Regions from separate parts of the Rhizobium sp. WYCCWR 11152 genome, predicted to be linked through region 2. Evidence: riboswitches for the same ligand, from Rfam matches in the RefSeq annotation. Region 2 holds a riboswitch; the other holds the start of a gene.
What was found. A riboswitch is a leader RNA that binds a small molecule or an ion and turns the genes downstream of it on or off. The one in region 2 is predicted to bind thiamine pyrophosphate.
Positions count from the first base shown of each region.

Region 1: linked by a shared signal. The riboswitch ahead of G9X67_RS27875 (YkoF family thiamine/hydroxymethylpyrimidine-binding protein) and the one ahead of thiM (hydroxyethylthiazole kinase) in region 2 are both predicted to bind thiamine pyrophosphate.

Region 1 is NZ_JABFCP010000020.1:86,920-98,473, reverse strand. Features, by position in the region: gene atpA (F0F1 ATP synthase subunit alpha) at 1-942, shown strand, start outside; gene G9X67_RS27920 (F0F1 ATP synthase subunit gamma) at 971-1,855, shown strand; gene atpD (F0F1 ATP synthase subunit beta) at 1,879-3,315, shown strand; gene G9X67_RS27910 (hypothetical protein) at 3,315-3,554, shown strand; gene G9X67_RS27905 (F0F1 ATP synthase subunit epsilon) at 3,554-3,961, shown strand; gene G9X67_RS27900 (sugar transferase) at 4,173-4,910, opposite strand; gene G9X67_RS27895 (acyltransferase) at 5,078-6,298, opposite strand; gene G9X67_RS27890 (ABC transporter substrate-binding protein) at 6,481-7,491, opposite strand; gene G9X67_RS27885 (ABC transporter ATP-binding protein) at 7,560-8,372, opposite strand; gene G9X67_RS27880 (ABC transporter permease) at 8,369-9,175, opposite strand; gene G9X67_RS27875 (YkoF family thiamine/hydroxymethylpyrimidine-binding protein) at 9,266-9,898, opposite strand; TPP riboswitch at 9,889-10,002, opposite strand; partial or broken gene G9X67_RS35450 (FMN reductase) at 10,247-10,336, opposite strand; gene soxR (redox-sensitive transcriptional activator SoxR) at 10,446-10,910, shown strand; gene G9X67_RS27865 (SDR family oxidoreductase) at 11,022-11,554, shown strand, end outside.
Region 2 is NZ_JABFCP010000003.1:90,665-102,218, forward strand. Features, by position in the region: gene G9X67_RS02880 (ABC transporter substrate-binding protein) at 1-1,368, shown strand, start outside; gene G9X67_RS02885 (acetamidase/formamidase family protein) at 1,436-2,380, shown strand; gene G9X67_RS02890 (ABC transporter ATP-binding protein) at 2,377-4,065, shown strand; gene G9X67_RS02895 (S8 family peptidase) at 4,199-5,875, shown strand; gene G9X67_RS02900 (hypothetical protein) at 5,885-7,213, shown strand; TPP riboswitch at 7,305-7,401, shown strand; gene thiM (hydroxyethylthiazole kinase) at 7,452-8,255, shown strand; gene thiE (thiamine phosphate synthase) at 8,252-8,887, shown strand; gene thiD (bifunctional hydroxymethylpyrimidine kinase/phosphomethylpyrimidine kinase) at 8,884-9,693, shown strand; gene G9X67_RS02920 (GNAT family N-acetyltransferase) at 9,912-10,391, shown strand; gene G9X67_RS02925 (glycoside hydrolase family 3 N-terminal domain-containing protein) at 10,416-11,438, shown strand; gene G9X67_RS02930 (ABC transporter substrate-binding protein) at 11,482-11,554, shown strand, end outside.

The sequences.
Region 1 (11,554 bases), on a different contig from region 2:
GAAAAGCTTTACTGCGTCTACGTCGCCGTCGGCCAGAAGCGTTCGACCGTCGCCCAGTTCGTCAAGGTGCTCGAAGAGCGCGGCGCGCTGAAGTATTCGATCATCGTTGCCGCCACCGCTTCCGATCCGGCGCCGATGCAGTTCCTGGCTCCGTTTGCCGGCTGCGCCATGGGCGAATATTTCCGTGACAACGGCATGCATGCGCTGATCGGTTACGACGACCTGTCCAAGCAGGCCGTGTCCTATCGCCAGATGTCGCTGCTGTTGCGCCGCCCGCCGGGCCGCGAGGCCTATCCGGGCGACGTTTTCTACTTGCACTCGCGCTTGCTCGAGCGTGCTGCGAAGATGAACGACGACAAGGGCGCCGGTTCGCTGACCGCTCTGCCGGTCATCGAAACGCAGGGCAACGACGTGTCGGCCTTCATTCCGACCAACGTGATCTCGATCACCGACGGCCAGATCTTCCTTGAAACCGACCTGTTCTACCAGGGTATCCGCCCGGCCGTGAACGTCGGTCTGTCGGTTTCCCGCGTCGGTTCGTCGGCACAGATCAAGGCGATGAAGCAGGTTGCCGGCTCGATCAAGGGCGAGCTTGCCCAGTATCGCGAAATGGCCGCCTTCGCTCAGTTCGGTTCGGACCTCGACGCTGCGACGCAGCGCCTGCTGAACCGCGGTGCACGCCTGACCGAACTCCTGAAGCAGCCGCAGTTCTCGCCGCTGAAGACGGAAGAGCAGGTCGCCGTGATCTTTGCAGGCGTCAACGGCTATCTCGACAAGCTGCCGGTCGCTTCGGTTGGCAAGTTCGAGCAGGGCTTCCTCTCATATCTGCGTTCGGAAGGCTCCGCCATCCTCGACGCGATCCGCACGGAAAAGGCAATCAGCGACGATACCAAGGGCAAGCTCAACGCTGCTCTCGATAGCTTCGCAAAGTCTTTCTCGTAATCAGGCCCTAAGTTAGGACGGATCACGGATGCCTTCACTTAAGGATCTGAAAAACCGGATCGCCTCCGTCAAGGCGACGCAGAAGATCACCAAGGCGATGAAAATGGTCGCCGCGGCGAAGCTTCGGCGTGCGCAGGAGGCGGCCGAGGCCGCCCGGCCTTATTCGCAGCGCATGGGTGCGGTTCTGGCGAACATCGCCAAGGCCGTCACCGATGCCGACGGCGCACCGACGCTGATGACCGGCACCGGCCAGGACAAGGTCCATCTGCTGGTGGTCTGCACGGCCGAACGTGGTCTTTGCGGCGGCTTCAACTCGCAGATCGCACGCTTTGCACGCGAACATGTCCGCAAGCTGCTTGCCGAAGGCAAGACGGTGAAGATCTTCACCGTCGGCAAGAAGGGTCACGACATCCTTCGCCGCGAATTCGCCTCGCTCATCATCGAGCGCAAGGAATTGCGCGACGTCAAGCGCGTCGGCTTCGAGAATGCGGACCAGATCGGCAAGCGCATCATCGAGATGTATGCTGCCGGCGAGTTCGACGTCTGCACGCTGTTCTATTCCGAGTTCAAGTCGGTGATCAGCCAGATTCCGACGGCGCAGCAGCTCATCCCGGCTTCAACGGGAGCTGTGCAGACCGAAGATGCCGCACATGCAGGCGCCGTCTACGAATACGAGCCGGATCCGGCATCGATCCTCGAAGATCTGATCCCGCGCAACATCTCCGTCCAGATCTTCCGCGCGCTCCTTGAGAACGTCGCAGGCGAGATGGGCGCCAAGATGAGCGCTATGGACAATGCGACGCGTAATGCCGGTGAGATGATCAACAAGCTGACGCTGAGCTACAACCGCCAGCGTCAGGCGCAGATCACCAAGGAACTCATTGAAATCATTTCGGGCGCGGAAGCGCTCTGAGGCTAGGAAAAGAGGGTCAGAAAATGGCTGAGGCAGCTACCCCCAAGATCGGCTCTGTCGGCAGAGTCACCCAGGTTATCGGCGCCGTCGTCGACGTTGCATTCGAAGGCGAACTGCCGAAGATCCTGAACGCGCTGGAAACCAGCAACAACGGCAACCGCCTGGTTCTCGAAGTTGCGCAGCACCTTGGCGAAAACGTCGTCCGTACCATCGCGATGGACTCGAGCGAAGGTCTCGTTCGCGGCCAGGAAGTCGCCGATACCGGCGCTCCGATCATGGTTCCGGTCGGCAACGAGACGCTCGGCCGCATCATGAACGTCATCGGTGAGCCGGTCGACGAAGCCGGTCCGCTGGTCACCGCTCACAAGCGCTCCATCCACCAAGAGGCGCCGTCCTATGTCGAGCAGTCGACGGAATCGCAGATCCTCGTGACCGGCATCAAGGTCGTCGATCTTCTGGCTCCCTATGCACGCGGCGGCAAGATCGGCCTCTTCGGCGGCGCCGGCGTCGGCAAGACCGTTCTGATCATGGAATTGATCAACAACGTCGCCAAGGCGCATGGTGGTTATTCGGTTTTCGCAGGCGTCGGTGAACGCACCCGCGAAGGCAACGACCTCTACCATGAAATGATCGAATCGAACGTCAACAAGCATGGCGGCGGCGAGGGCTCGAAGGCGGCGCTGGTTTACGGTCAGATGAACGAACCGCCGGGCGCCCGCGCCCGCGTTGCTCTGACCGGCCTGACGGTCGCCGAACACTTCCGCGACCAGGGCCAGGACGTTCTGTTCTTCGTCGACAACATCTTCCGCTTCACGCAGGCAGGTTCCGAAGTGTCGGCTCTGCTCGGCCGCATCCCGTCGGCCGTCGGCTATCAACCGACGCTCGCAACCGACATGGGCCAGATGCAGGAGCGCATCACCACGACGACGACCGGCTCGATCACCTCGGTTCAGGCCATCTACGTTCCGGCCGACGACTTGACCGACCCGGCGCCGGCAACCTCGTTCGCTCACCTTGACGCAACGACGGTTCTGTCGCGCTCGATCGCTGAAAAGGGCATCTACCCGGCGGTCGATCCGCTCGACTCCACGTCGCGCATGCTCGATCCGCTGGTCGTCGGTGAAGAACATTACGACGTCGCCCGTAAGGTCCAGTCGACGCTGCAGCGCTACAAGGCCCTGCAGGACATCATCGCGATCCTTGGCATGGACGAACTGTCCGAAGAGGACAAGATTGCTGTCGCCCGCGCCCGCAAGATCGAGCGCTTCCTGTCGCAGCCGTTCTTCGTCGCCGAAGTCTTCACCGGCTCGCCGGGCAAGCTGGTTGCTCTCGAAGACACGATCAAGGGCTTCAAGGGCCTCGTCAACGGCGAATACGATCACCTGCCGGAAGCTGCCTTCTACATGGTCGGCTCGATGGAAGAAGCGGTCGAAAAGGCCAAGAAGCTCGCAGCTGCTTAATGAGCGATGCGCTAGACGAGATATTCTGCTGCGACTCCCTGAAAGGGGTCGTGGCGGATCTTCCGGAACCGGCAGCGCCGACCGTCTATCGCGCCGATAATGGCGTGCTGATGATGGTGGTGGGGCTGGTCCAGAGCGAGGAAGGTCTCGGTTATCTCGACCAAGCGATAATGCACTGCCCGTTCTGCGGGACTAAATTGCAAGATGCGAAAGCCATAGCCGAGAAGGTAAGTCACTGATGGCTGACAATTTCAACTTTGAGCTCGTTTCGCCGGAGCGTCTGCTGCTGTCGGAGATGGTGACCGAGGTCGTCATCCCCGCGACAGAAGGCGAGATGACGGTCATGGCAAACCATGCGCCGACGATGACGACGATCAAGCCGGGTGTCGTGAGCGTGCGTTCTGCCTCCGGCAAGAAGCAGGACTACGTCGTGTTCGGCGGTTTTGCCGATATCCTGCCGACCGGCTGCACATTGCTCGCCGAATCCGCAGTTCCGGTCGAGGAACTCCACAAGGACGAACTGACGCGCCGCATCGAGGCCGCCCGTAAGGAACTCGAACATGCCGAGCTGCACGAGCACAAGTCGAAGCTCGAACACTTCATCATGGAACTGACGCACCTGCGCGGCGTCGTTCAACAGGATTGATTACAATCGGTAAGATCCATGAAAAGCGGCCGCGATGGCCGCTTTTTTGTTTCTGCCTTTATCTGTCGATGTACGGAAAACAGCGCTATCGGCCGAGTTGAAATTAAGACGCGGCCGCAGCAATTCAAAGGGCTAATGCGACCTTTGCGCGTCTGAAAAGACGCGTGACGCTGCAGGGGTCGCCTACCTCTGGCAGTGATGCCGGATCGTCTCAGAAACCGGTGCCGCCGCGCAGCTCGATGACGACCGTCTTGAACAGGATCTTCACGTCGAGCAGCAGGCTGAAATTCCTGACATAATAGATATCGCAGGCGATGCGAGCGCGGGCTGCCAGCGGCCGCGCCGTCGGGCCGCGCCAGCCGCGCGTCTGCGCAAGGCCGGTGATGCCGGGGCGCATGATGTGGCGGTGGTGGTAGTCCGGCACCAATTCCTCGTAGAGCCGGCCGGCTGCCCGCATATTGATGGCGTGGCAGCGCGGGCCGACCAACGACATCTCACCCCTGAGAACGTTGAAAAGCTGCGGCAGCTCGTCGATATTGGTCTTGCGCAGCAGCGCGCCGACGCCTGTCACCCGGCTGTCGCCCTTGACGGTCTGTTGAATGCCGCTGGGATCGCAAGCTTCCGCGCGCATCGACCGGAACTTGAAGACCGTGATCTTCCGGCCGTTCAGCCCCCAGCGGATCTGCCGGAAAAACACCGGACCGCCATCGTCGAGTTTGATGAAAAGAGCGATTGCCAGAAAAAGCGGCGCCAGCACGATGAGGGCGCTGAGTGAGGCGACGATGTCGATCAACCGCTTCACGCTGAGCCGCACAGCCATCTTTCTTTCGATAAGGGAAAAGCTATCCGGCTGGCGAACGTTGGAGTTCGCTATAACCAGGGTCTTGGTTTTGTCCTGACGCTGAGACGGATCGAAGCGTGGATTCGTCTTCGAAGTAAAAGCATTCATTACGCAAGGTCCACAAGTTTAGATGCGATACTGAACAACATGGAGACAAATACATGGTCACGTATCGTTTGTCATCGGTATAAATAAGAATTTGATAACCCTAAAGATGCCAAAAATGGGAGTATTCCGCGTTAACCTTAACGCCTGTAGTTGCGCTTACGGGAAATTTATACTTTGAAAGGAGTAGCCCGATTGGGTTGACGAGATGTCAGCCGGTTGCCGAAATCGATCGCCGGTTTTTCCAGCAGGAAGTAGCTGAGGGTTGCGACCAGAAGGATGAGCGCTGCCGCCAATCCGCAAGACTGCAGCCAGCCGGTAACGACATTTTCCGAGGAAACGCCGAACGAACCCGGGTCGAGCCTCTGGATCAATATCAGAATGATCTCCTGCCAAATATAGATGCCGAAGGAGATCTTTGCGATATAGCGGACAGGAGCGTTGTCGAGCAGCCTGCCCAGGTGTTGCGAATGGCTGAGCGAAACGAGCGCCGTTGCGACCGCCAGCGGAAAGACCGGAAAACCGTAGGGGATTTCGAGCCAGCCGTAAGCTTCGGCAGAGCCGCCGGGCGATATGACGAGGCGGTAGGCGGCAATGGCGAGGCCGAGGAGCGCTGCGGCATCGAACCAGGAGGAGCGCCTTCTTGGCAGCATGACCTCGACGCCGGCGGCAAGCGCGCCGAGCGCGAAGACGGCGAAGAAGCCGATCGGGTTATATCTCGGCATCCATTCCTTCGCCCCGCCCTGCAGGCCGTACTGCCAGCCGCGTTCGATGTCGTCGAGCGGAAAGAGGGTCAGGATCAGCACATGGGCGAGGAGTACGCCCGTGATGACGCAAAGCCAAGCGAAGCGGGTAAGCAATGGGCGCTGCCTGAGGAATGGCAAACGAAACAGCAGGAGAAAGCAGACCGGCAGGAGCACATAGCTGGTGACCTCGAAGGGAATGGACCAGAGCGGCCCGTCGGCTTCGACAGGAAACAAGGTGCGCCAATGCCACTGGCTCATGAACAGCAGCCCGGAGACGTAGCGGAGCACAAGCTCAGGCGTCAGCGGCAGGGCAAGCAGCGTCAGGCTGAGGGCGAAGCCGGTGGTGGCGGCGAACCAGAAGCCCGGAGCGATGCGCGCCATCCTGCGGATCGTATAATGCCGCAGGCTCGGCATGTCGCTGCCCGCGTCGAGCGCGCGCCAGAAGGGATGGGCAAGAAGGAAGCCGCTGAGGACGAAGAAGATGGCGACGCCGAAATTGCCGAAGCGGAGGATGTTTGCGGTCGGTCCGAGTTCATCAGGGATTCTGCGCATATCCAGCCGCAGCGCGAAGTGGTGGGCGAGCACCAGCAGACAGGCCGTCGCGCGCAGAAAGTCCGCTCCGGCCAGTCTCTCTTGTAGTCGCATCCTGCCTCCCCACCTTGCCCAGAGCATGATGCCGAAAAGTGTGAGTGGTTTCCGGACGACATCATGCTCTACTTCTTTGATTTAGATACGGATTCGGACCTTAAGCCGATCCGGCCTAAGATCTGAATCCGTATCTAGGATTTTGCAGCGGAAAGCCGCGACGGGCAAGGCAGGCGTTGGGCTCAGTCGAGAAGTTCGTTGGTATAATAGGTGGAAAAGTCCGGCTTCTCCTTGAGTGCGGCGCCATTCGCATCGACCAGAATACCGTTCTCCATCAGGAAGCTGCCGAGGGCCTCGGCTTTTGCCGGGTCGAGCTTACCGATCACACCGGCTTCGGATTTCAGGAAGTGCCCCTCGATCAATGCCTTCTGAGAAGCCTTTACCAGTTCCGTATTCATCAGTGCGCCGTTGCTTCCAGAGATCAGCAGGTCGCAGGCTTCGTCGGGATGGTCGACGGAGTAGGTATAACCCTTTCGTGTCGCCTGGATGAAGGCGCGGGCGTGTTCCCGGCTTGCGGAGAGATAGGCGTCGCTGGAGACGATGACCGTCGTCTGCTCATCGGGAATGCCATAATCGGAATAGTGGAAGCGGCCGATCTTCCGGTTTTCCAGTTCGGCAGCGATGCCTTCCCAGGTGTAGATCTCCAGCGTGAAATCGATCGAGCCATTGTCCAGCGCCTCGTAAGCGGAGGTGCCGAGGGTGACGGTCTTGACGTCGCCTTTGCCGCCGTCATTGCGGATCATCGCGGAGATCAGCGCGCTCTCCCAGGTGCCGCCAAAGCCGCCATAGGTCTTGCCGTCGAGGTCTTTCGGGCTCTTGATGTCGTCGCGTCCGCCCTTGAAGATCAGGCGTGCGGTTTCCGTCTGGACGACGCCGTAGACCATCTTCACGTCACCGCCGCCAGCGCGCTGCGTCAGGGTCTCGATCTCGCTGCTGATGCCGAAATCGGCAACGCCGTTCGACACCAGCGTTCCGGCGCTGGTATCGGTGAAGGGAAGAATCTCGACATCGAGCCCGGCATCGGCATAGAAGCCCTTCGCCTTGGCGACATAGATGCCGATATGGTTGGTGTTGGGCGTCCAGTCGAGCGCGATGCGAACCTTTGCGGGCGCCGATTGGGCGAAGGCGGGGTGGCCGGCGAGGCTTGCCGCGATGGCGGCGAAGATCGTCTGGCGACGGGTGAGAAGCAGCATGGTGACCTCCTCAGGTCTCTAGAGCATGATGCCGAAAAGTGTGAGCGGTTTTCGGACGACATCATGCTCTAACTCTTTAACTTAGAACAGGATTCAGATTTTAGGCCGACCGGTCTAAAATCATCCTGTTCTAGCGGATGAAGCAGGGTTTGCAGGATTTCGGTTTCGATCGCCTGGGCCGCCGGCGAGCCGAGATCGGCAATGCTTCTCGGACGGGGCAGGGGAACGCGGAATTCGCGGATAATACGCGCCGGACGGGCCGAGAGCACGTAGATCCGGTCGGAAAGGAACACGGCCTCGCGAACATCATGGGTGATCAGCAGTGCCGTCCAACGGTGTTCGGTCCACATGCCCTGCAGCCATTCCTGGATCTGCGTGCGCGTCAGCGCGTCGAGGGCGCCGAAAGGCTCGTCGAGCAGCAACATGTCCTGGGTCTGGACGACGGTGCGCAGCAGCGCGGCGCGCTGGCGCATGCCGCCTGACAGTTCGGAGGGATAGTGATGCTCGAAGCCTGCGAGGCCGAAGCGCTCGAACAGAGGCGCGACGGCGGCGCGGGCCGCGCGGCGGCTCATGCCGCGCACCTCGAGACCGAGTGCGGCATTGTCGATGATCCGGCGCCAGGGCATCAGCGCATCGCGCTGCGGCATGAAGGCGAAGGAATGCGGCGCCTGTTCCAGCGGCGCGCCCTTGAAAAGCATGGTGCCGGAATCGGGCCGAAGCGCCTGTGTCAGCAATCTCAGTACCGTCGATTTTCCGGAGCCGGATGGGCCGACGATCGAAACGAACTCGCCGCTTTCGACAGCGAGTGAAATATCGCCCAGCACCTTCATGCCGTCGAATGACTTCGAGATGTTGTGCAGTTCAACCATTGCATCGCTCATCGGCGCAGCTCCCCGGATTGTTGCCAGGGCATGACGAGGCGCTGGATCAATAGCGTCGCTCCGAAGAGGCAGAGTGTCAGCACGGCGCTGACGACGACGGCGGCGAGCACGAGATCGGGGCGGAAGTTGTTCTTGGCGTTGAGGATATAGATCCCGAGGCCGCGGGCGGCACCGGCATATTCGGCAAAGATCGCGCCGACGACGGCATAGGTGATCGAGATCCGCAGGCCGGCGAAGAAATAGGGCAGCGAGGAGGGAAGCCGTGCCAGGCGGAAAATACGCCAGCGGCTCGCCTTCATCGAATTCAGCAATTCGGCGATGTCGCGATCGGTCGATTCATAGCCCTGCAGCAAGGCGACGAGCAGCGGGAAGAAGGTGACGAGCGCCACCAGCAGGATCTTCGGCAACAGGCCGAAGCCGAACCAGAGGACGACGAGGGGGGCGATCGCCACCAGCGGCAGGGTCTGGCTGGCGATGAAGATCGGCAGCAATGCCCGGCGCATGAAAGGCACGAAATCCATGAGGATCGAGGCGGCGAAGGCGAAGGCAAGCGACAGGGCGAAACCACCGAGTGTCGCGCCGAGCGTCGGCCAGGTGTTTGATATCAGTGACTCGCGGTTCAGCCAGCCCTGGATGACGATGCGCGAAGGCGCCGGCAGGATGGACGGTTTGATGCCGGATAGATCGACATAGAGTTCCCATGCCGCCAAGAAGGCGCAGCCGGCGAGCAAGGCGGGTATGCCCCGGTAGAGAGCGGAGCGGAGCGCGGCAAGGCGCGAATCCGATGGTTTTGACGGTGTCATCAGCGTTCGATTTCAAGCTTTCGTCGGGCACTGCATAATTCCTTAAATCGGAATCGATTTAAGGATAAAATTATGCAGCAATTTAAAGTGTTACAGCGTCCTTTGCGCGTCTGAAAAGACGCGCGGCGCTGTATTGGCCGACACCGTGATGTCGAGGGTCACATGCCCTTCGGGTTCGCCGAAGCGAAAGAAGGCCTCACGAATGGTGGCGAAGACCGCGCCGGCATCGCCAGAGAGCCTGGTGCAGAAATTCTTGGCACGGTCGAAGGTGCCGGAGCGCTTCAGGAAGTCGATGCAGCCGTAGATCTCGTCCATATGGGTACCGGTGCCCATGACGTAGAGCGAGAATTGCGCGGCGGTCGGCTGTCCGGTCTCGGCAGTGGTTTCAATGGCGGCAAGTGCGGCTGTTATACGCTCGGCAAGCGGCTCCGCCTGGCCGAGGGAGGGGTTGATGCCGCAGATGGCGTCGTCGGGTTCGCCGGGGCAGCCGCGTGAAACGGCAGCGGACAGCACGCAACGCTCGCCGGTCTTTGCGGCGGCGATGAAAAGATCGTGCATGGCGGCGAAGAGAATGTCAGGCGGGCCGACCAGCAGTGTGGAGATGTCATCGGTCTCGATGCGCAGCCGGTCGCGATAGGGATCTAGCGCCTTGACGGCATCGAGAATGATGCCGACGAAATTGTCGGACATCGGATAGAGTGACACTTGTGCGCCTGAGAACATCTGAACCTCGCTCCGCTGGCATTACCCAGATCAGCTTTGAAGGGTCCAGAGGCTTGCGCCTCACATCTCAGCCCCGGCAATACGGAGCTCCCCTGTTATTTGCGCGGAAACTATCACCGGGGGTTTCTCCCCGCAACCGCAAAATTGCGAACCCGTCCGTGCGGTCGGAATGAGCCTGATGTGACGGGAAACACCCGGACGGAGGTCCTGTCCCGGTGTTCCCAATGGTTCCGTACCTGCCGGGAACGGAACCGGAGCTTCCTGCCTCAGGCGGCTAGCGCATAACCCCGAAAATCGGAATCGGTTTTCGGAAAGGATTATGCGTAGATTCAAAGTGATAGAGCGTCTTTAGCGCGTCTGAAAAGACGCGCGGCGCTCTATGTCGGCATAGGGACGATTGCTGCGGGCGGTAACAAGCGCCCGTGTCCACCATTCCAGCCCTCGCCATCATCTGGTGTTTGCATGCGTCGCTCCTTGTTGCGATTGAACTTTACGATTGCGGGAGCAAGGGTTATAAAACCTCAACTATTCTTGAGGTCAAGAGGTGATGGATACAATTCCGGCAGCGCCGCTCGGCAAGCTCCTGACGGTTGGCGAAGTGGCGGAGCGCAGCGGCCTGGCCGTCTCGGCGCTGCATTTTTACGAGACCAAGGGGCTGATCTCGAGCATCCGCTCCCGCGGCAATCAGCGGCGCTATGGGCGCGATGTGCTTCGCCGGCTCGGGATCATCAAGGTGGCGCAGCGTGTCGGCATTCCGCTTTCGGAAATCCAGGCGGCGTTCGAGTCCTTGCCGCAAGGACGCACGCCGACCGTCGCCGACTGGCAGACGCTGTCGGCGCTGTGGAAGGATGATCTCGACGCGCGAATCAGGCGGCTTAGCCTGCTGCGCGACCGGCTGACCGGCTGCATCGGCTGCGGCTGCCTGTCGATCGAAAGCTGTCCGTTGCGCAACCCCTGCGACCGGCTCGGCAAGGAAGGGCCGGGCGCGCGGCTTCTGGAGACCGAAAACTAACCCCTGTTTTCACCGGGAAAGATCGATACGCGCCTTTCTTTCAGTCAGCGCGCTCATATGTTAATGGCGAATGACACAACCGGCGGCACTGTCCGCGAGGAGGACGGCTTCGTGTTCCATCCCAGACTGTTCGAAAATCGCAATGTCGTGGTGACCGGCGCCGGCCGCGGCATCGGCCTTGAAGTGGCCCGGCAGTTCCTGGACTGCGGCGCGAAGGTGATCGTCCATACCGGGCGCAAGCCGGGACGCGACCTGCCGGATTTCCTGCTGACGGCTGAATCCGAAAGACGGGCGCTGCTGCTTAATGCCGATTTCTCTGCAGTCGGTGGGGCAGCGCAATTTGCCGAGGATACTCTCGCCTTCTTCGATAAGGTCGATGTGCTGGTCAACAATGCCGGCACCATGCTTGGCCGTTTTCCCGCCGCCACGCTCACCGATGCAGAATATGAGGCGGTCGTGCGTCTTAACCAGACATCGGTGGTGGCGCTGACGCGGGCGCTGCTGCCGGCATTGAAGGCGGCTAGTGGTGCTGCCATCGTCAACACAGTTTCGATTTCGGCGTTGACCGGCGGCAGCCCCGGTTCCTCGATCTATTCGGCCTCGAAAGCCTTCGTTGCGACCTATTCCAAGGCGCTTGCCCGCGA
Region 2 (11,554 bases):
ACCGTTTCACCCGACGGCTTGACCTATACCTTCAAGCTGCACAAGGGCGTGAAGTTCTCCAACGGCCGCGAACTCGTCGCCTCCGACGTGAAATATTCGATCGAACGCGCCGTCGACCCGAAGACGCAGGGGCCCGGCGCCGGCTTCTTCGGCGCCATCAAGGGCTTCGAGGATGAAACCGGCGGCAAGACGACGACGCTCTCCGGCATCGAGACGCCTGACGACAGCACCGTCATCTTCAACCTCTCGCGCCCCGACGCCACCTTCCTGCACGTGCTTGCGATCAACTTCGCCTCGGTCGTGCCGAAGGAAGCAGTCGAGGCGGCCGCCGGCGACTTCGGCAAGAAGCCGGTCGGCTCCGGCACCTTCATCCTGAAGGATTGGACGATCGGCCAGCAGCTCGTTTTCGAGCGCAACAAGGATTATTTCGTCAAGGGCGTTCCCTATATCGACAGCTTCAAGGTCGAAGTCGGCCAGGAACCGCTGGTGGCGCTCTTGCGCCTGCAAAAGGGCGAGGTCGATATTGCCGGCGACGGCATTCCGCCGGCGAAGTTCCTCGAAATCAAGAATTCGGCCGATGGCGCGCAGATGATCGTCGACGGCGAACAGCTGCACACCGGCTACATCACCCTCAACACCAAGGTGAAGCCCTTCGACAACGTCAAGGTTCGCCAGGCGCTGAACATGGCGATCAACAAGGAGCGTATCACCCGCATCCTCAACGGCCGCGCAACGCCTGCCAACCAGCCGCTGCCGCCGCTGATGCCGGGCTACGACAAGGCCTTCACCGGCTATGCCTATGACGTGGCGAAAGCCAAGGCGCTGCTTGCCGAAGCCGGCTATCCCGACGGCTTCGAGACCGTGCTCTACTCGACGAACACCGACCCGCAGCCGCGCATCGCCCAGGCGATCCAGCAGGATCTGGCCGCTGTCGGCGTCAAGGCCGAAGTCCGAGCACTGGCCCAGGCAAACGTCATCTCGGCCGGCGGCACGGAAGGCGAAGCCCCGATGATCTGGTCGGGCGGCATGGCCTGGATCGCCGACTTCCCGGACCCGTCCAACTTCTACGGCCCGATCCTCGGTTGCGCCGGCGCGGTTCCGGGCGGCTGGAACTGGTCATGGTACTGCAACGCCAATCTCGACAAGCGCGCCGTTGCCGCCGACTCGATGTCCGATCCGGCAAAGGCAGCCGAGCGCACCGCCGCCTGGGGCAAGATCTTCACCGACATCATGGCCGATGCGCCGTGGATCCCTGTCATCAACGAACGCCGCGTCGTCGCCAAGTCGATGCGCATGGGCGGTGCTGACAACATCTACATCGATCCGACCCGCGTCATCAATTACGACGCGATCTACGTGAAGCAGTAAGCCCCGAAGAAACAAAGCCTTCCCGGTCCACGCCGGGAAGGTGTCATAAAGTCGAGGGAGACATGAAATGTGCATCGCCTGCACCCACACCATCCACCGCGCCCAGCACAATTTCGGCTGGAACAAGGATTTCACCCCCGCGGTCGTCGCCAAGCCCGGAGAGACGATCCACTTCGAATGCATGGATTCATCGGGTGGCCAGCTCGGACGCGACGCGACCCTGGAAACGCTGAACGCGCTCGATTTCGGCAAGATCAACCCGGTCTCCGGCCCGGTCTATATCGAAGGCGCCAAACCCGGCGATGCGCTGAAGGTGACGCTGCGCAAGTTCATTCCCTCGGGCGTCGGCTGGACGGCCAATATTCCGGGCTTTGGCCTGCTTGCCGACCAGTTCAAGGATCCGGCGCTGCACGTCTGGTCCTATGACGCCAACAGCATGGTGCCTGCCCTTTACGGCCGGGGCGGGCGCGTGCCGCTGAAGCCCTTCGCCGGCACGATCGGCGTCGCACCCGCCGAGCCCGGCACCCATTCCGTCGTTCCCCCACGCCGCGTCGGCGGCAACATGGACATCCGCGACCTAACGGCCGGCGTGACGCTCTACCTGCCCGTCGAGGTCGACGGCGCGCTGTTTTCGATCGGGGATACCCATGCCGCCCAGGGCGATGGCGAAGTCTGCGGCACGGCGATCGAAAGCCAGATGAACGTCGAAGCGACGATCGAGCTCGTCAAGGACGCCAAGCTGCAGACACCGCGCTTCACCACGACCGAACCGGTGACCCGCCATCTCGACGGCGCCGGCTACGAGGTGACGACAGGCATCGGCCCCGATCTGATGACCGGGGCGCGCGAAAGCGTCATGCGCATGATCGATCTTCTCGGCGCCGAACACGGCATGAGCGCCGTCGATGCCTATCTGCTCTGCTCGGTCTGCGGCGATCTCCGGATCAGCGAGATCGTCGACCAGCCGAACTGGGTGGTTTCCTTCTACTTCCCGAGGATCGTGTTCGCGTGAACGAAGCCATGCCCGCCGCAGCACCGGTGCTCAGCCTTCGCAAGCTGAGCGTCGATGCCCGCACGCCCGAAGGCCGCAAGCCGGTGCTCCAGGATGTCAGCTTCGAGCTTGCAAGCGGTGAAACGCTCTGCATCGCCGGCGAATCCGGCTCCGGCAAGTCGGTCACCTCGCTGTCGATCATGGGGCTCCTGCCGAAAGCCTCGCTGCGGGTCGCCTCCGGCAGCGTGCTGCTTGGCGAGCGCGACCTGCTCAGGCTTTCCGATCGGGCGATGCGCAGCGTGCGCGGCGGCGATATCGCCATGGTGTTCCAGGAGCCGATGACCTCGCTCAATCCGGTCATGTCGGTCGGCAACCAGCTGACGGAAGCAATCCGCGCGCACCAGGGCAGCGACAATGCCGAGGCGGTGGCGCTGAAGATGCTCGATGCCGTGCAGATCACCGAGCCGGCCCGGCGGTTGAAGCAATATCCGCATGAGCTTTCCGGCGGCATGCGCCAGCGGGTGATGATCGCCATGGCGCTCTCCTGCCGGCCGAAGGTGCTGATTGCCGACGAGCCGACGACGGCACTCGACGTCACCGTACAGGCGCAGATCCTCAGGCTGATGCGCGAGTTGAAGCGCGAATTCGGCGCCTCGATCATCCTCATCACCCACGACATGGGCGTCGTCGCCGAAATGGCCGACCGTGTCGTCATCATGCAGAATGGCCGGATCGTCGAGCAGGGAACAGCGCTCGCCGTCTTCCAGCGGCCGAAGGAGGCCTATACCCAGCAATTGCTTGCCGCCGTCCCGAGGCTCGGCGCACTTGCCGGCACCGACCGCCCGCCGCGCATCACCCAGCGCGCCGTCGAGACGCTGCATCCGGACCGCACGCCGGTTCTGAACGTGCGCGACCTCACCGTCACCTACGGCAATGCCGCAAGCCGGTTTTTCAAGGGCAAGCCGCCGGTCGCGGCCGTCGATGGCGTTTCCTTCGATATCCTGCCGGGTGAAACGCTCGGCCTCGTCGGCGAAAGCGGCTCCGGAAAATCGACGACGGGCAAGGCCGTGCTCGGCCTCATCCCCTTCAAGGGCAACGTCCTGATCGACGGCCGCAACATCGCCGGCCTCAGCCAGCGTGAGATGCGGCCCGTGCGCCGCTCAGCGCAGATGATCTTCCAGGATCCCTATGCCTCGCTCGACCCGCGCATGGCCGTCGGCAAGGCGATCGGCGAACCGATGATCATCCACGGTATCGGCAACCATAGCGAACGGCAGGACCGCGTCGCCGAACTGTTGCGCCGGGTCGGCCTGACGCCTGATGCGGCGACGCGCTATCCGCACGAATTTTCAGGCGGCCAGCGCCAGCGCATCTGCATCGCCCGGGCACTCACGCTAGAGCCAAAGCTGATCGTCGCCGACGAGAGCGTCGCAGCCCTGGACGTCTCGGTGCGCGCCCGGGTGCTGGACCTGCTTCTCGAACTGCAGGAAACGATGGGGCTCGCCTATCTCTTCATCTCCCATGACATGGCCGTCGTCGAGCGCATGTCCCACAACGTCGCCGTCATGCGCGCCGGCCACATCATCGAAACCGGCACACGGCGGGATATCTTCGAGAACCCGAGGGATGACTACACCCGCGCGCTGATCGCCGCAGTTCCGATCCCCGATCCGGAGGTCTATCGGGTGAAAGGGGTTCATGTATGAGCGCATTGCCGAAGCGAGTGTAGATCGGCGATCTTAAAGTCATTCGGACATTTAGTAAATATAGAGCTGCATTTCAGAAATATATTGCACCTATGGTTGTCACTGCTATTCTCCAAAATGGGAGGAGAACCGCATGGCGAGAGGGCCGCAGCCAGCACGGCCCCGGAGAAAATCCGAGGGCAATATTCAAGAAAACCTCGTCAAGACGCGGATCGGGGGCGATCTCTCGTCGTTCATGAAGGGCAAGACGGATCCCCCCAAGGGGATTGGCAAGGCGAAGCACTTCGATGTCATCATAGAATTCAACCGCGACTTTCCGGGCGGCGGCACGGCGGCGCGGCAACTCTTGTTCGAAGCATTCCTGTTGTACCTCAACAGAATTGGGGCGACTGACGAGAGCAACAACCTGTGGCGTTTCGGCATGTCCCCGCCGCTCGGCATGCCTGCGGTCTCGGAGGACAGCAAACTGGACCTCTCGCAGATGTTTTCGAATGGCAGCAGGATCGCCGCCAAATCCCTCTGGACCGACAGCTACGCCTTCGCGACCCTGACCCGGGAAGCCATTGACCGGCTTTCGAGCTGGACAATGCCCCAAAAGGATGACGACAAGAATAAGGGTGAAACCAAAAGCGGCAGCAAGAATAAGAAGACACCACTCGTCTACAAGATCTGGTGCGATCACGAGATCAAACGCTGCGTCTACGAATCCGTCAGGACAATCAAATGCGATGCGGCGCATGCATCCTTCGCAGCCAGCGGAAAAGGCGTTGTCTGGGCAGTGGCCGATACCGGCATTGACGGGACACATCCGCATTTCAAAACACTGAGAACGCTCGATCTGCCGGACGGCCTCTTTCATCGGGATTTCACGGCCGACAATCCGGACCCGACCGTGGCGTCGGCTGCGGCGCTGATCGATAGTGCCGGCCATGGAACCCATGTTGCCGGCATCATAGCCGGCCGCACATCCGTGCTGGACGAACCGAAAACGGACGCGGTCAAGAAGATCTGCGTGAAATCGGAGGTGCGCAACGAAAATGGGACCAAATCAACCGTCAAGGATACTCATGACGGCGTCATCACCGGCATGGCACCGCACTGCAAGCTGTTGAGCCTGAAAGTGCTGGCCAATGAGAAGCAGGGCAAGCTCAGCAATCTGCTGGCTGCGATCGGCTATGTCCAGCGCTCGAACGACTACGGGCGCAACATTAAGATCCACGGCATCAATCTCAGCCTTGGCTATCCGTTCGATCCGGTCTGGTTCGCGGCAGGGCAAAGCCCGCTCTGCGTCGAGGTCGACAGGCTGGTGCGTTCGGGCGTCTGCGTCGTGGTCGCGGCCGGCAATGCCGGCTACGGTACGGTGACGCAATTCTCAGGCGCGCCGGAGCGCGCCTCCCATAGCGGCACGATCATGGATCCCGGCAACGCAGCGCTCGCCATCACTGTCGGCTCGACGCATCGCGATATGCCGCATACCTACGGCGTCTCCTATTTTTCCTCCAAGGGACCGACCGCGGATGGGCGCATGAAGCCAGATCTCGTCGCACCCGGCGAGCGCATCATCTCATGCGCGCTCTACAACGGTGCGAAGTCAGGCGAAGTGCCGTTCCGGGAGGATACCGGAACGAGCATGGCGACGCCGCATGTCTCCGGCGCGATCGCCGCGTTCCTCTCGGTTCGGCGTGAATTTCTCGGCCAGCCGGAACGCGTCAAAGAGATCTTCATCGGCGCCGCGACCGATCTCAAGCGGCGGCCGGAGTTTCAGGGCGCCGGCCTGCTCGATCTGATGCGAACGCTACAGGCTGTGTAAGGAGGACATATGGACACGCTTGGACCCTCGCCATTCCTATGGCTCGAATTCGACAAGACTGGCGCGATCGATCCCGCGACGGCGACAAGTCTCGCGGCGTTGCTCAACCAGCCCGGAACGACCGATCTGGTGGTCATGTCGCATGGCTGGAAGAATACCAAGGACGATGCCCGCAAGCTCTACGGAACGCTGTGGGCGAACGCCCGCAAGAAGCTTGCGCCCGACAAGGCGAGCCACACCGTCGTCGCCGGCGTCGTCTGGCCCGCCAAGGCCTATCGCACCGATTTCGACGAACAGACACTGGTGACGCCAGGCGGCGGCGGAACGCTGGCGGCAGACGGGACGGCGGCGGACCCTGAGGATCTTGACGATGAAGCCTTCAAAAACGTGCTGAAGGATTTCAAGGATCTCTTCGGGCAGGATGGCGCCGCAACGGCCCAAACGGCGCGGGCTGCAGCGAAGACGCTCGATGAAACGACATCGTTTTTCCTCGTCAAGAACGGCAACGAAGCACTCGGTTCTCCGGGAACGGATTCCGAACTCAAGGCGGATTCAGCGCCGATTGCGCTCGCCACGGACGATGCCACCAGCGCCAAAATGCTGATGGAAGCTCTCATCGCGGCGCCGACATTTAACCTCGAAAGCTCCGTCGGCAAGGCTCAAGGGCTCGGCGACGTCGTCTCGGGCCTGATCTCCGGGCCGAGAGCGGCGGTGGCGCGGTTTTTGAACCAGCTGACCTATTACGAAATGAAGAAACGCGCCGGCATCGTCGGCGAGGCTTTGACGAAAAGCGTGCTATCGAAGCTCGTGCTGCAACAGCCGATCCGCCTGCATCTCGTCGGCCACAGTTTTGGCGCCCGGCTGGTCGCGGCGGCGGCAAACGGGCTCGCACCGATCCCGAAGCTGGAATTCTTCTCGCTCACTTTGCTGCAGGGCGCCTTCTCGCACAATGGCTTCGCTAAAGAGATCAAGCCGGGCCTTGCCGGCGCCTTCCCCGACGTCGTGGGCAAACCGACCGGCCCGATCTGCATCACCCACACCCACAACGATCTCGCCTGCACGCTCGCCTATGCGCTGGCGTCGCGCCTGTCGCGCGATATCGCCAAGAGCATCGGCGATGCCAACGACGAGTTCGGGGCGATGGGGGCGAACGGTCCGCAACACCTGAAGGCGGGACAGGCTGTCGAGGACGATACGGATGCCGTGTTCGCGCCGCAGGCCGGCAAGGTCAACACCTTCCTGGCGGACACGTACATCATCAAGACGGCGGCGTCGGATGCCCATAACAATGTCGACAACGAGGATGTCGGACGGCTGTTGGCAAAGATCGTCAGCTGATCGCCTTTCGTAAAAAAACGCGCGGCGCTGTCAGTCGTGGAATTGTCATTTTCAGGATGACATCAGTCCCGTTCTCTGCGAAAAAGAGCGCGATGAGAGACAGGGGCGTTCGTCGACAGACGGGCTGAGAAGCACCCTTCGAACCTGAACCGGATAATGCCGGCGGAGGGAGTCGCTCGGGGTCGCGGCATCGCCCGCACGAACCGCCCCGTGCCCGCCCCCGCCTGAAAGGGGCCACATGCAGACCAAAACCACACCAGGAGCGATGCTGAAGGCGATGCGCGAGAAGCCGCCGCTCGTTCAGTGCATCACCAATTACGTCGCCATGAATATCGCCGCAAATGTTCTGCTCGCCGCTGGTGCCTCGCCCGCCATGGTGCATGCCGCGGAAGAAGCCGGCGAATTCGCCGCGATCGCCAGTGCTGTGACCGTTAATATCGGCACGCTGTCGACGCAATGGATCGACGGCATGCAGGCGGCTGCGAAGGCGGCGACATCAGCCGGCAAGCCCTGGGTGCTCGATCCGGTCGCCCACTATGCGACGGCTTTCCGCCGCAACGCGGTCGCCGAACTGCTGGCCCTCAAGCCCACGATCATCCGCGGCAACGCTTCCGAAATCATCGCGCTTGCCGGCGGGGAGAGCCGCGGTCAGGGGGTCGACAGCCGCGATCCGGTCGAGCAGGCGGAAGGTTCGGCGCGATGGCTCGCTGAGCGTCAGCGGGCGGTGGTTGCCGTTACCGGCGCCGTGGATTTCGTCACCGACGGCGAGCGGGCCGTGCGCATCGAAGGCGGATCCGCTCTGATGCCTCAAGTCACCGCGCTCGGCTGCTCGCTCACCTGCCTCGTCGGCGCCTTTGCCGCGACGGCACCCGAGGATATCTTCGGCGCGACGGTCGCGGCACTTTCAACCTTCGCCATCGCCGGCGAGGAGGCCGCCCTTGGGGCGGCCGGGCCTGGGTCCTTCTCCTGGCGCTTCCTCGATGCGCTGTCCGCGCTCGACGCCGAAACGCTTGACGCCAGGGCAAGGATATCAGCCGCATGAAGGCTTTCGATCTTTCGCTCTATCTCGTCCTCGACCCCGATCTCTGCGCCGGGATCGGCATGGTCGAAACCGCGCGCCTTGCCGTTGCCGGCGGCGCGACCATTGTACAGTTGCGCGACAAACATGCCGGCACCATCAGGATGATCGAGACCGGCCGCGCCTTGAAACAGGCGCTGGATGGGACCGGCGCCCTCCTCATCGTCAACGACGACGTCGAGGCGGCAGTCGCCATCGGCGCCGACGGCCTGCATATCGGCCAGCAGGACATGGATGCGCGCAAAGCGCGGGCGATGATCGGCCCCGAGATGATCCTCGGCCTATCGGTCGAGAGCGAGCCGCTTGCTAACGCCGTCGATCCTGGCTTTGTCGACTATACCGGCGTCGGACCGGTATTTGCGACGCCGACCAAGACCGATCACAAGCAGCCGATCGGCTTTGACGGCCTTGCAAGGCTGGTAAAGGCCTCACCGGTGCCATCTGTCGCGATCGGCGGGCTCAAGGCGGATCATGTCGCCCAAGTGTTTGCCGCGGGCGCCCGGGGGCTTGCCGTCGTCTCCGCAATCTGCGGCACGCCCGATCCCGAAGCGGCCACACACCGCATCGCTGCAGAAATTCGAAAGGCCCGCGCATGATCCGCAACGTTCTCTCGATCGCCGGCTCCGATCCCTCCGGCGGCGCCGGCATCCAGGCCGATCTCAAGGCCTTTTCCGCCCGCGGCGTCTACGGCATGGCGGTGCTGACCGCTCTGACGGCGCAGAACACGCAAGGTGTCAGCGGCGTGCACCTGGTGCCGCCGCAATTCGTCGCCGACCAGATCAATGCCGTCTTTGCCGATGTGCGCGTCGATGCCGTCAAGATCGGCATGATCGCCAATGCCGGCATCGCCGACGCTGTTGCCGGCGCGCTGACTGACCACCGCGACATTCCGATCGTCATCGACCCTGTCATGATCGCCAAGGGTGGTGCCGCCCTGCTCGCGCCCGAAGCGGTCGACGTGCTGACCCGCCGGCTGCTGCCGCTGGCCACGCTTCTGACCCCGAACCTGCCCGAAGCCGCAGCCCTGCTGCACCAGCCGGTGGCGACAAACCGTGCTGAGATGGCGGAACAGGCCGAGCGCCTGCTCGCGCTTGGCCCGGCCGCGGTGCTGGTCAAGGGCGGCCATCTCGACAGCGACCAGAGCCCTGACGTGCTTGCCACGGCCGCCGGCCTTCACTGGTTCGAAGCCAGGCGTGTGCCGACCAAGAACACCCATGGCACCGGCTGCACGCTCTCCAGCGCGCTGGCGGCCGAGCTCGCCAAGGGCGCCTCGGCGCAAGAGGCGGTCGCTATCGCGAAGGACTACCTCGCCGGCGCGGTCGCGGCAGCCGGACACCTCACCGTCGGCTCCGGCCACGGCCCGGTGCAGCATTTTCATGCGCTTTGGAAAGAGGGCGAATAGGCGCTCGCTCAACCAATATTCCGCCAATCGAAACAGCCCGGCCTTTCCGGGGCGGTTTTGCGTTCGGCACCTACTTTGCGTTGAAACCCTGGGGACAGCGGCGGCTCGCGCCTTTGGCCGTTTGAAAAACCTTGTTGACAAGCCCGGTCAGATGGCCAAGTCTATGACACTAAAAGGGGATATGTTCCGCAATAACGGAATAACTGGAGGAGTGACGGGTGCCAGACCTGCTTGTGAGCCTATATTCCACTGAGCTCGCCGACCTGAAACGCAAAGCCGACGACGTCGGCGTCTCCATCCGTGCGGCCCTCCCCCCGGAACTGCATCTTATCGTCGGCTGGGTTCGCCAACGGTTCAGCGAGAACTGGGCGAGCGAAGTCACAGTCGCCTTCTCCCGCCAGCCGGTTGCCTGCCTGATTGCCGTTGAAGGCGGCAAGCTCCTCGGCTTTGCCTGCTATGACACGACGGCGCGCGGCTTCTTCGGCCCGACCGGCGTCGACCCCGACGCACGCGGCAAGGGCATTGGGCTCGCTCTCTTTTCCGCCTGCCTTCAGACCATGAAGACGCTCGGCCACGCCTATGCCTTCATCGGCGATGCCGGGCCAGTCGATTTCTACGCCAGGACCGCAGGCGCAACCATCATCCCCGCCCCCGATAAGGGCATCTACGAAGGCATGCTGCGAAGCGCGCCGAAATGACCATCTGATCCCGGAGTTACAGAATTGTCCTCGACCCCGCTCGCCCTTTTCGTCGGCCTTCCGAATCCCACTATTTCGGATGATGAATTCGCCCTCTTTCGCGAAACCAATCCGCTCGGCCTGTTCGTCGGCCGGCGCAATCAGCGCGAGCCGGAGCAGACGAGGCGCCTGATCGAGCGCTTCCGCGAAGCCGTCGGCCGCGACGACGCGCCTGTCTTCACCGACCAGGAAGGCGGCCGCGTGCAGCATCTCGATGCCGGCCCCTGGCCGCTCTTCCGCAGCTTCGGCCAGTTTGCCGAACTTGCACGCCGCGATTTCGATCTCGGCAAAAAAGCACTGCGCCTTTCCTCCCAGGCCATGGGTGCGATGATGACGGAACTCGGCCTTTCGAGCGGCTGCTCGCCCGTTCTCGACCTCGTCTTCGAGACGACGAGCGCGGTCATCGGCGCCCGCTCCTTCGGCCCTGATCCCGATTTCATCGCTGCCCTCGGCCGCGAGGTGGTCGATGGCCTTCTCGAGACCGGCAACATGCCCGTCATCAAACATATTCCCGGCCATGGCCGCGCGACGCTCGACTCCCACAAGGAGCGTCCGGTCGTCAATGCCAGCCGCGAGACGCTCACAGCCACCGATTTCAAACCCTTCGTCGCGCTGAAGGATACGCCTTGGGCCATGGTCGCCCATGTCGTCTACTCGGCCTATGACGCCGAGCTGCCGGCGTCGGTCTCGCCGATCATGCACGACGTGATCCGCAAGGACATGGGTTATGACGGCGTACTGATATCAGACTGCATCTTCATGGAATCGCTCTCCGGCACCCTGCCGGAGCGCGTCAAGCAGGTGCTCGACGCAGGCTTCGACATCGCGCTCCACAGCCACGGCGACATCCCGGAAAGCGAAGCCGCCGCCAAGGCTGCCCGCCCGCTGACTGAGGCCGCCCTGCAGCGGATCGCCGCCGGCAAGGCCCGCCTCGGCAATCTCAAGATCGATGTCCGCGCCGCCCATGCTGAAGTCGAAGACATGTTTGCAAGCGCGCTGGTCTCCTGACCGGCACCTCATCTCTCACCGCATAAGAAAAGGGGAATAAACCATGAAAAAATATCTTCTTGCAGCCGCAGCAATAACGCTTTTTTCGGGATCCGCCGTGGCGCAGACGGTCCTCA